Regions from separate parts of the Methylobacterium sp. AC690 genome, predicted to be linked through region 1. Evidence: predicted binding sites of a transcription regulator. Region 1 holds the regulator's gene; each other region holds the start of a gene.

Region 1 (3,891 bases):
GCTGGCCATCATCGCGACGCCGGTGATCGTGCGCACCACCGAGGACATGCTACGCCTCGTGCCCTCGACCCTGCGCGAGGCCGGCGCGGCCCTGGGCGCCCCGCCGTCGATCGTCATCAAGAGCATCACCTGGCGCGGCGCCAGCGCCGGCATCGTCACGGGCATCATCCTGGCGCTGGCCCGCATCGCCGGCGAGACCGCGCCGCTGCTCTTCACCGCGCTCAACAACAACAGCTGGTTCGCCCCCAACCTGATGGGCGGCGTGCCGAACCTGCCCGTGATGATCTACCAGTTCGCCCTCTCGCCCTATGCGAACTGGCAGCAGCTCGCCTGGGCCGGCGCCCTCCTGATCACCGTCACGATCCTCGCCCTCTCGATCGTGGCCCGCTTCGTCATCAAGACCGAGCGGTCGCGCTGACCACCCGCGCGCCGCCTGTCCCCGCTCCTTCGACTGATAGGATCTTGAACCGATGAACGCCGCCCCCGGGATCACGTCCGCGCAGCTCACCGGACGCCACAAGGCCGACGAGTCCTCACCGGTCCGCATCGCCGTCAAGGACCTGAACTTCTATTACGGCAGCTTCCACGGCCTGAAGTCGGTCAACCTCAACTTCCACGACCGCCAGGTCACGGCGCTGATCGGCCCGTCGGGCTGCGGCAAGTCCACCCTGCTGCGCACTTTCAACCGGATCTACAGCCTCTATCCGGACCAGCGCGCGGAAGGGGAGATCCTCCTCGACGGCCAGAACGTGCTGGATTCCAAGGTCGACCTCAACGAGCTGCGCTCGCGCATCGGCATGGTGTTCCAGAAGCCGACCCCGTTCCCAATGTCGATCTACGACAACGTCGCCTTCGGCCTGCGCCTCTACGAGAAGCTGCCCAAGGCCGACCTCGACGTGCGCGTCGAGGAATCCCTGCGCAAGGCCGCCCTCTGGGACGAGGTGAAGGACAAGCTCAAGCAGTCCGGCATGGGCCTCTCGGGCGGCCAGCAGCAGCGCCTCTGCATCGCCCGCACGGTGGCCCAGCGCCCCGAGGTGATCCTGTTCGACGAGCCGACCTCGGCCCTCGACCCGATCTCCACCGGCCGCATCGAGGAGCTGATCGAGCAGCTGCGCTCGGAATTCACCATCGTCATCGTCACGCACAACATGCAGCAGGCGGCGCGCATCTCGCAGTTCACCGCCTTCATGTATCTCGGCGAGCTGGTGGAATTCGGCCCGACGACGCGCATCTTCATGAACCCGGAGAAGCGCCAGACGCAGGACTACATCACCGGCCGCTTCGGCTGATCCTCCGCCGGCCGGGATCGGCCCGCGCCCCACATCACCGCCAGGGCGGGCACCGGACAGGCGGGCCCGATCGAGGAGCGAGACCCATGCCCGACCACATCGTCAAATCCTACGATACGGACCTTGAGGACCTGCGCCGCTCGATCTCCGAGATGGGCGGCATCGCCGAGAAGATGATGACCGAGGCCGGCGAGGCCCTGGTGCGCCGCGACGCGCCCCTGGCCCAGGCGGTGATCGCCGCCGACACCCGCCTCGACACCCTGCAGCGCGAGATCGAGGAGCGGGCGATCCTGCTCATCGCCCGGCGCCAGCCCCTGGCCATCGACCTGCGCGAGACCGTGACGGCGATCCGGGTGTCGAACGATCTCGAGCGCATCGGCGACCTCGCCAAGAACGTCGCCAAGCGCGTCGTGGCGATCGCCGACCAGATCCAGCCGCAGAAGATCGTCATCGGCGTCCAGCACATGAGCGACCTGGTGCAGGAGCAGCTCAAGGACGTCCTCGACGCCTATGCCAGCCGCGACATCAAGGCGGCCCTCGGCGTCTGGGAGCGCGACGACGCCATCGACGCCCTCTACAATTCCCTGTTCCGCGAGCTCCTGACCTACATGATGGAGGATCCGCGCAACATCTCGTTCTGCACGCACCTCCTGTTCGTGGCCAAGAACATCGAGCGCATCGGCGACCACACCACCAACATCGCCGAGACGATCCACTACCTCGTCACCGGCGAGAACCTGCTGGCCGAGCGCGAGCGCCCGAAGAACGACGCCTCCAACTACGCCACCGTGGACATGCCCGGCGCGGCCTGACCCCGTGCCGGTCTGATCGAAAGCGCACGATGAGTACGCGTATCCTGATCGTCGAGGACGAGGAGGCCCTGACCCTTCTCCTCCGCTACAACCTCGAGGCCGAGGGGTTCATCGTCGACTCGGCCGCCCGCGGCGACGAGGCGGACCTGCGCCTGCAGGAGCAGGTGCCCGACCTCGTCCTGCTCGACTGGATGCTGCCCGCCCTGTCGGGGATCGAGCTCTGCCGCCGTATCCGCGCCCGGCGCGAAACCGAGCGGCTGCCGGTCATCATGCTGACGGCGCGGGGCGAGGAGGGCGACCGCATCCGCGGCCTGGGAACCGGCGCCGACGACTACATCGTCAAGCCGTTCTCGGTGCCCGAGCTCCTCGCCCGGGTCCGCGCCCTGCTGCGCCGGGCCAAGCCCGCCCACGTCGCCAACCTGCTGGTGGCCGGCGACATCGAGCTCGACCGGGTCAGCCACCGCATCCGCCGGGAGGGCCGCGAGATCCATCTCGGGCCGACCGAGTTCAAGCTCCTCGAGTTCCTGATGCAGAGCCCCGGCCGGGTGTTCTCCCGCGAGCAGCTCCTCGACGGCGTCTGGGGCCACGACGTCTACATCGACGAGCGCACCGTCGACGTCCATGTCGGGCGCCTGCGCAAAGCCCTGAACCGCCCGCGCCAGAGCGACCCGATCCGCACCGTGCGCGGCTCGGGCTATTCCTTCGACGAGATGTTCGAGACCGAAGCCGAGTAGCCGGGCCGAGTCGCTGGGCTGAGCCAAGTCGCCGAGCCGAGTGGCCGGCCCCGCCGCTCAGGCGAACATCATCGTGTCGGTGGGCAGGTGGACGGTGAAGGCCTTGCCCTCGTCGACCCAGCCCGGACCCGCGACGCCGTGATTGATGCCGTTGGCCTCCTCGGCGCTGCCGGCGAAGTGATGCTGGCCGGTCTGGGTGTTGTAGAAGCGCTCCAGGGTCAGGCCGCCGGGGGCGCTGGCATCGGCGTAGGCCTCGAAGGCCACGCCCTCGTACTTGTAGCTCGGCGCGGTCTTCAGGACCTGGTCCCGCTCGGACACGCTTGTCGTGAAGAAGTGGGCGTTGGAGACCGTGTCGAAGAACCGGAACACGTCCACCGTGTCGGCGCCCTTGGCCGGGGCCGCCCAGGCAGTGCCCTCGTAGTTGAACCACGGCAGCGTCTGCTGGATCTGCGCCTTCTCGGCGGTGCTCGTCGTGTAGAAGTGATCCCCCGTATGGGTGTCGTAGAACCGGTACACCGCCGTGACCGCCGGGGCGGTGGAGGCGGCGACCGGGCTCGACGGTGCGGCCACGGCCACCACCGGAGCGCTCGGCGCGCCGTACAGGGCCTGGATTCCGGCGAGGTCGCCGGCCGCCAGGGTCTTGATGCTGGTGTTGAGGATGGCGTTCATCACCTCGGGCTTGGTGTTGTAGTGATCGAGGCCGAGCGCGTGGCCGATCTCGTGCAGCGCCACCAGGGAGAGATCGACGTTCTGGGTGCTGACCACCCGCCCGCCGGAGGCGGCGTGCCAGCCCTCGCCGCTGTCGAAGGTGATCTCCACCGACTGCATGCGCTGGCCGCTATAGGTATAATGGGCATAGCCCAGGGTGTTGCCGAGCCCGTCGATTCCCCCGAGGGTGACGTCGATCTGGGCGCTGGCCGTCGTGGCCACCTGCTGGAACGCGATGTTGGCGGCCGCCGCCCAGGTGGCGAAGGCGGCCTGGAGAAGGCTCACGAAGCTGGTGGGAATCGTGCCGTCGACGGCCCAGGTGACGGTACCGCCGCTCGTGCCCGCCGC
Region 2 (3,891 bases), on a different contig from region 1:
AGCGTCGGGGCTTGCGGCAGCATCACGCGCGGCACGACGGAGAAGATGGCCTTTCTCACGGAGCCCTCCGGCGCGACGATGACGAGCACCAAGGGCTATGCCTGCCCGGCGACCCCGTGCTCCCTCGAGGTGGATCGCTCGGACGCGTTCGACGTGACCTTCGCCAAGCCCGGCTTCCAGCCCGCGCTCATCCCGGTCCGCACCCAGGTGGTGGGCGCGGGCGCTGCCGGGATGGCGGGCAACGTGCTCGCCGGCGGGGTGATCGGCATCGGCGTCGATGCCTATACGGGGGCGGCCCTGGACCATACCCCGAACCCGGTCAGCGCCGTGCTGGTGCCGGAGGCCCGGCCGGGGGCCCCGCACGCCCGCCGTCGCCGCGCCCCCGACACCTAGGCGGTGGTCGCGCGATCGTCCGAGGCAAGAAGACAGGCAAGCAGAGCCGGGCCGGCGTCAGGTTCTCGACGCGTCCGCGACCCGCGCGATCCCGATGGCCGCGACGGCGGGAAACCGTTGGCGCGCCCCTAGCGGGCATTGGGCAGGCGCACCGTCACGCCGGCCTTCGCCGCCGGGGCTTCCGGGCCGGGCGGCGCCCCGCCCCAGCGGGTGGCCTCGATGCGCACCGTGCCCCATCCGGTGGCGACCGTGATCGACAGCGGCAGCAGCAGCGTCCCGTCGAGGATTGGGGCGAAGCGCACCTGCATGTCGTCGTTGGCGGCCATGCGGCGGACGTTGCTCCCGCCGGAGCGGTGGCCCGAGATCGGCACCCAGCGCACCCGGCAGTCGAGGGCGGGGCCGCGATAGGCGCCCTCCGTCACCGTTGCGAGGCGGCCCCGCGACAGCACGAGGTCGGCCCGGCTCGCCCCGTCGAAGACCGGGATGCGCCGGTCGCACAGGGCGACGTCCAGGGGGGCGGCCCCGAGGGGAATCGTCAGCATGGTCAGGGGGTCGACCACGCCGACCTTGTCCTCCGGCGCCACCGGGACCCGGTCCTCGCGCGGGGTCGGGGGCGGCGCGACACTGGCGCTGCGCACGCGCCCGCCGGCGAGGTCGAGGGCCACCGCGATCGGCTTGCCGCCGTAGCGGCTGTCGATCCGGAAGGTGGCGGTCACCGCGCCGGCCCGGGTCGCCGATCCGGCGACGGTGGCCTTGCCGGCCCCGTCGAAGAAGACGCCGGCGAGGCCGCGCAGGCCCGCCTCGAGCTCCAGGGCGTAGCGCTCGCCCGACCGCTCGACCGCGAGGCTCGCCTCGCCCGCCGGCAGGTTCAGGAAGCTCAGGCCGTAGGCCGCCGTGAAGCGGGCCGCGGGTGCCTCCCCCGCGGCCTGCGCGCCGGCCCCCAGCACGGCGGTCGCCAGGGACAGGGCGATCAGGGCCCGGATCTGTCTGTGCCTGCGAGCGGACACGGCCATCGCCTCATCGCGCCCCGAACGGCGCTCAAGCTGTCATATCGGCGTCGGGAGCCCGTAGTATGCGCGCTTCGGCACCTCGCGCGCAGGCTCAACCCCGCGCGGCTCACCCATCCCCTCGCGTGCCGCCAGAACACGCGCCCTCGCCGGACACGCCCCCCTTGCCGGACACGACTGCGTTGGATCGACCCGCCCGATACGCCCTCTACTTCACGCCCGCCCCCGGCTCGGCCCTGGCCGCCTTCGGTGACGCGATCCTGGGTCCCGGCCCGGCGCCCGGCCCGGAGGCGCTCCGGGCGATCCTGGCCGCCCACACCGCCGAGCCGCGCACCTACGGGTTCCACGCCACCCTGAAGGCGCCGATGCGCCTCGCCCCCGGCGCCACCGAGGCCGATCTCCTGGCGGCGGCCGAGGCCCTGGCGGCGCACCGGAGCCCCCTGCCCGTCGGCCCCCTGCGGGTCACCGCCCTCGGGGCCTTCGCCGCCCTGGTGCCGGAAGCGCCCCCGGCCGCCCTCGGCCTCCTGGCCGCCGAGTGCGTCGCGGCCCTCGATCCCCTGCGCGCCCCCCTCACCGAGGCCGAGCGGGCCCGCCGCCGCCCCGAGCGGCTCGATCCCCGCGGCCGGGCGCTGCTGGAGCGCTGGGGCTACCCGCACGTCTTCGAGGCCTTCCGCTTCCACATGACGCTCACCGGCCCCCTCGGGCCGGAGGACGGGGCGACCGCCCTGCCCCTCCTGGCCGCGGCGGCCGCGGGCCTGCCCGACCTGGCGGTCGATGCGGTGAGCGTGGTGGTCCAGGACGGCGCGGCGCCGTTCCGCCTGCTGCGCCGCCTCCCCTTCTCCGCCTGACATCCCTTCTCCGCCCGACATTCCTTGCCCGCCCGACATCCCTTGCCCGCCCGACAGGATCCCGCGATGGCCTCCGATCGCCTCGGCCTCGAACCGGCCGTCCACCCGACCGCCCAGATCTCGGGGGGCCGCCTCGGCCGCTACACCGAGGTCGGCGCGCGCACCCGCCTCCGCGAGACCAGCCTCGACGATTACTCGTACATCGTCGAGGACGGGCAGGCGGACGACACCACCATCGGCAAGTTCTGCTCCATCGCCTCCCACGTGCGGATCAACCCCGGCAACCACCCGATGGAGCGGGCCTCGCAATCCCACATCACCTACCGGGCCAGCGCCTACTGGCCGGGGGAAGCGGACGAGGCGGCCTTCTTCGCCCGGCGCCGGGCCCTGCCCGTCAGCATCGGCCACGACGTCTGGATCGGGCACGGCGCCGTCATCCTGCCCGGGCGCCGCATCGGCACCGGGGCGGTGGTGGGCGCGGGCACCATCCTGACCCGCGACGTGGCGCCCTACACGATCGTGGTCGGCAATCCGGGCCGGGTGGTGCGCCGCCGGTTCCCGGAGGCGATCGCCGAGCGCCTGCAGGCGCTGGCCTGGTGGGACTGGGACCATGCGCGCCTGCGCCGGGCCCTGCCGGATTTCCGTGCCCTGTCGATCGACGCGTTCCTGGAGCGCTACGAAGCAGAGGCATAAGCGTTCCGGCTATCGGTTAGCCGAACAACTGTCATGATGCTGTCGTGCCCCGCGGGTTTACCGGCGCTCATCGTGAATCGCCGGATACCCGCATGCTGATCCTCGAAGATCTGACGCGCCGTTACGGCGACCGCCGTGCCGTGGAGCGCGTCTCCCTCGCCATCCCCCGCGGCCGCTTCGTGGGCGTGATCGGGCGCTCGGGCGCCGGCAAGTCGACCCTGCTGCGGATGATCAACCGCCTGGCCGAGCCGACGGGTGGCCGCATCCTGTTCGACGGCCTCGACGTCACGGCCCTGCGCGGCCGCGAGCTGCGGCGCTGGCGGACGCGCTGCGCCATGATCTTCCAGCAGTTCCACCTCGTCGGCCGCCTCGACGTGCTGAGCAACGTGCTGATGGGCCGGCTCTCCGAGGTGCCCCGGCACCGCGCGCTGCTCAAGCTCTGGTCCGAGCGCGAGCGCGCCCTGGCCCTGGCCGCCCTCGACGGGTTCGGCATGGGCGATTTCGCCGGGCACCGGGCCGACCAGCTCTCCGGCGGCCAGCAGCAGCGCGTCGCCATCGCGCGGGCGATGATGCAGGCCCCCGACCTGATCCTCGCCGACGAGCCCGTGGCCTCCCTCGATCCGCGCAACACCCGCATCGTCATGGACGCCCTGGCCGAGGCCAACCGGCGCCACGGCATCACGGTCCTGTGCAACCTGCATTCCCTGGATCTGGCCCGCCGCTACTGCGACCGCCTCGTCGGCCTCGCCGACGGCCGCCTCGTGTTCGACGGCGCCCCCGCCGACCTCACCGAGGCGGTGGCCCGCCAGCTCTACGGGCTGGAGGCCGGCGAGGTCCTCGATGCCCCCGAGCCGGTGCGGCCCCCGACCTATCCCGCCGCCCTGGTTGCCTGATCCTCCGGCTCGATCCTTCGCCCCGATCCTGCGGCCTGATTTCCCACCCCCACCGGG
Region 3 (3,891 bases), on a different contig from region 1:
AGCTTCAAATCGGGCAACTGCTTCAGGGTCTCGGCCCGCATCGGGACCTTGTTGATCAGTGCGATCTCGGCCCCCTTGAGGCGCTCGACGATCTCTTCCGGCGTCCAGGTCGACTCGTACTCGACGTACGCGTGCGGAAAAGAGAACGCACGGACTTTGGCGTCCAGGGACTCGCGGTCGAGGAACACGATCTTCTTCGTCATGGAATCCTCTGGCCGATCCGGCCAAGACACGTACTAGACACGCCGCGGTGCGGGCACGTCACGGATAAGGACTTCGGGTGTGCCGGAGCGGGCGTGTCCGCTCCGGCACGTCAGCTCAGGACTTCGAGAGCGGGTTCTCGCGCAGGTAGCTCGACGCGGCAGCGACGCCGGAGCCGGGCTGGACCTTCACCCCGTGGTCGAGCATGGCCATCTCGGCACCCGCGATGGCGCCCAGGAGCGATAGCTCGTTCATGTCACCGACGTGGCCGATGCGGAACACCTTGCCGGCGACCTGGCTCAAGCCGGCGCCGAGCGCCAGGTTGTAGCGCACGTAGGCGTGCTTGATGATCGCGGCGGCATCGACGCCCTCCGGCACGAGGATGGCCGTCACGGTGTCGGAGTTCCACTTGGGCTCCTTGGCACAGGTCTTCAGGCCCCAGGCCGCCACGGCCTGGCGGGTCGCCTCGCCGAGCACGTGATGGCGATGGTAGACGTTCTCGAGCCCTTCCTCGTTGAGGCAGGCGAGGGCTTCGCGCAGGCCGTAGAGCAGCGGCAGCGGCGGGGTGTAGGGGAAGTAGCCGGCCGGGTTCTGCTTCTGGTGGTCGGCCCAGTCGAAGTAGACATGCGCCAGGCGATCGTTCTGGCCCGACGAGGTGTCGGCGGCCTTGAGCGCCTTCTGGCTGACGCAGATCACGCCGAGACCGGCGGGGAGCATCAGGCCCTTCTGCGAGCCGGCAATCGCGCAATCGACCTTCCACTCGTCCATCTTGAACGGCAGCGATCCGATCGAGGAGACGCCGTCGACGAAGAGCAGGGCCGGGTGGCCGGCCGCGTCGATCGCCTTGCGCACGGCGCCGATATCGCTGGTGACGCCGGTGGCGGTCTCGTTGTGGACCACCATGACGGCCTTGATCTCATGGTTCTTGTCGGCGCGCAGGGCCTCGCCGATCCGCTCCGGGTTCGCACCCGTGCCCCACTCCTCGTCCTGCACCACGACCTCGAGGCCGAGGCGCTGGGCCATGTCGATCCAGAGGTGGCTGAACTGGCCGAAGCGGGCGGCCAGCACCTTGTCGCCGCGCGACAGGGTGTTCGACAGCGCGGATTCCCAGATGCCCGTGCCGGAGGCCGGGAACAGGAAGATGGTGCCGTCCTTCGAGCCGTAGACCGCCTTGCTCTCCTCGAACAGAGGCTTCGTCAGCGCCGGGAAATCCACCGAGCGGTGGTCCTCGGACTGGACCATCATCGCGCGCATCACGCGATCCGGAATGTTCGTCGGGCCCGGGACGAACAGATGGTTCCGGCCGGGACGTCGCGTTGCCGCCATGGTGTTTTCTCCGTTTCTCAGAATAGCGCCGACACGCAGCTGGCGTGCGGCGACAATGGTGCGCCGAGGGTTGTGGCGGATCGCACGGAGCGCCCCGGGACGATCCCGGGTGCTCCTGACGGCCGCTGGTCAGATGAATCGCGGGACGAACTCGTTCGCGCGCGACATGGGGACGAAAACGGGACCGGGGACGAAAACGGGACCCGGGAGGAAAACGGGACCCATGTCCGTCCGCGCCGAAGGTTGCCCTCCGACGCCCGTCGCCGCGCGCGCCACCGAATACCTCAAGCCTCTTCTCCATGGGCCGGGTCGCGCGACACGCGCTGACCGCTGGGCCGTTTCAGCGTCGTCGTCCCCGGGGACGGCACCCTTAGTTCGCCTCGATGGGCTCCGGTCATGCGTTCGCGAACGCCGCCCGGTGGGGCACCTTGAGCGGGACTATGCCCGGCTTCTGCCAGAAAGGAAAACCCGAAATACTTGGTCTCAAATCAAAATTTTTTTTGTGGAAGAAGAGCTTACGTCGCGGCGCAGAAGGCGCGCGGTCTCGCGGGGCCAACGTCATCAAACTGATACGGGAATCCGGTTTGGCTCATGACGTTGGAGGCTGTCCCGGAGGCGAACGTGGGCGAAGACACTGAGACGACCCGCGTCCGGACCCTGTTCCTGTCCGACATGCATCTGGGCACCAAGGGGTGCCAGGCCGATCTGCTGCTCGAATTTCTGCGTGATTACGATGCGGACGTCATCTACCTCGTCGGTGACATCGTGGATGGCTGGCAACTCAAGTCCGGCTGGTACTGGCCGCAGAGCCACAACGACGTCGTGCAGAAGCTCATGCGCAAGGTGCGCAAGGGTTCGACGCTGGTGTACGTGCCGGGCAACCACGACGAATTCCTGCGTGACTACATCGGCATGACCTTCGGCGGCATCGAGATCGCCGACCAGCGGGTGCACGAGGCCGCCGATGGGAAGCGGTACCTCGTCATTCACGGCGACCAGTTCGACATGGTGGTCCGCCATGCCAAGTGGCTCGCGTTCCTGGGCGACGGCGCCTACACCTTCGCGCTCTTCGTGAACACCTACGTCAACACCGTGCGCCGCCGCCTCGGCCTCGCCTATTGGTCGCTTTCGGCCTGGGCCAAGCTGAAGGTAAAGAACGCCGTCAGCTTCATCGGCAAGTTCGAGGAACTGCTGAGCGCCGAGGCCAAGCGCGTCGGAGCCGATGGGGTGATCTGCGGCCACATCCACCACGCGGCCAACCGGCAGATCAACGGTCTGACCTACCTGAACACCGGCGACTGGGTGGAATCCTGTACCGCCATCGTCGAACATTACGACGGCACCATGGAGGTGCTGCACTATCCGAGCCTGCTTCGCGCCCGTGCCGCGCGCACCGAGCTGGTCGGCCATCCGCGGCCCGAAGGGGCCCGGGCGGTCGCGTGAGGCTCCTCATCGCGACGGATGCCTGGCATCCGCAGGTCAACGGTGTCGTCCGCTCCCTGGAGAACATGGCCGCGGCGGGGGCCGCCTACGGCTTCGACCCGGTGTTCCTGACCCACCAGGACTTCGCGTCCCTTCCCCTCCCGGGATATCCCGAGATCCGGCTCGCCTACGCCACCAAGCGGCACGTGGCCCGCCTCTGGGACGATCTGCGGCCCAGCCACGTCCACATCTCCACCGAGGGGACCGTCGGCTATGCCACGCGGCGATACTGCCTCGCCCACGGCCGGCCGTTCACCACGAGCTATCATACCCGTTTCCCGGAATATCTTTCCGCCCGGGCCCCCGTGCCGGAAGCCTGGAGCTATGCCTGGCTGCGCCGGTTTCACGGAGCGGCCAACGGCACCATGGTCTCCACCCCTTCCCTGGAGCGCGACCTCGACGCCCGCGGCTTCACGAATCTGATGCGCTGGACGCGCGGCGTCGATACCGAGCTGTTCCGCCCGCGCCCGCCGGAGGCGCCGGACTTGGCGGACCTCGCCGGTCTGCCACGGCCGATCTTCCTTTCCGTGGGACGGGTCGCGGTGGAGAAGAACCTCGAAGCGTTCCTGCGCCTCGACCTGCCCGGCACGAAGGTCGTCGTCGGCGACGGCCCGGACCGAGCACGCCTCTCAGGTATCGCGCCGGAGGCCCGTTTCCTGGGCACCCGTACGGGCGCCGCGCTGGCCGACCTCTACGCCGCCGCCGACGTCTTCGTGTTTCCGAGCCTGACCGATACCTTCGGAATCGTGCTCCTCGAAGCCCTCGCCTGTGGTGTGCCGGTGGCCGCCTACCCCGTCACAGGTCCCCTCGACGTCATCGGCCGGACCGGTGCCGGCGTCCTCGATCAGGATCTGCGAGCGGCCGCCCTGGCCGCGCTGGCAA

Evidence for each region. The regulator PhoB, encoded in region 1, activates phosphate uptake and scavenging genes when phosphate is short. The targets are predictions, from matches to a motif close to TGTCATNNANCTGTCAT.
Region 2: AC0IY1_RS13705 (DUF1045 domain-containing protein) is a predicted target of PhoB. The motif match lies at 1,438-1,454, and genes of this name have one in related genera.
Region 3: AC0IY1_RS17290 (UDP-2,3-diacylglucosamine diphosphatase) is a predicted target of PhoB. The motif match lies at 2,084-2,100, and genes of this name have one in related genera.

The regions. Positions count from the first base shown of each region.
Region 1 is NZ_CEEDOX010000008.1:33,533-37,423, forward strand. Features, by position in the region: gene pstA (phosphate ABC transporter permease PstA) at 1-418, shown strand, start outside; gene pstB (phosphate ABC transporter ATP-binding protein PstB) at 471-1,289, shown strand; gene phoU (phosphate signaling complex protein PhoU) at 1,376-2,101, shown strand; gene phoB (phosphate regulon transcriptional regulator PhoB) at 2,131-2,835, shown strand; gene AC0IY1_RS10940 (matrixin family metalloprotease) at 2,893-3,891, opposite strand, start outside.
Region 2 is NZ_CEEDOX010000010.1:182,521-186,411, forward strand. Features, by position in the region: gene AC0IY1_RS13695 (translation initiation factor 2) at 1-393, shown strand, start outside; gene AC0IY1_RS13700 (DUF3108 domain-containing protein) at 522-1,406, opposite strand; gene AC0IY1_RS13705 (DUF1045 domain-containing protein) at 1,565-2,248, shown strand; gene AC0IY1_RS13710 (DapH/DapD/GlmU-related protein) at 2,315-2,941, shown strand; gene phnC (phosphonate ABC transporter ATP-binding protein) at 3,034-3,834, shown strand.
Region 3 is NZ_CEEDOX010000014.1:103,151-107,041, forward strand. Features, by position in the region: gene AC0IY1_RS17280 (D-2-hydroxyacid dehydrogenase) at 1-203, opposite strand, end outside; gene AC0IY1_RS17285 (aminotransferase class V-fold PLP-dependent enzyme) at 319-1,527, opposite strand; gene AC0IY1_RS17290 (UDP-2,3-diacylglucosamine diphosphatase) at 2,119-2,970, shown strand; gene AC0IY1_RS17295 (glycosyltransferase family 4 protein) at 2,967-3,891, shown strand, end outside.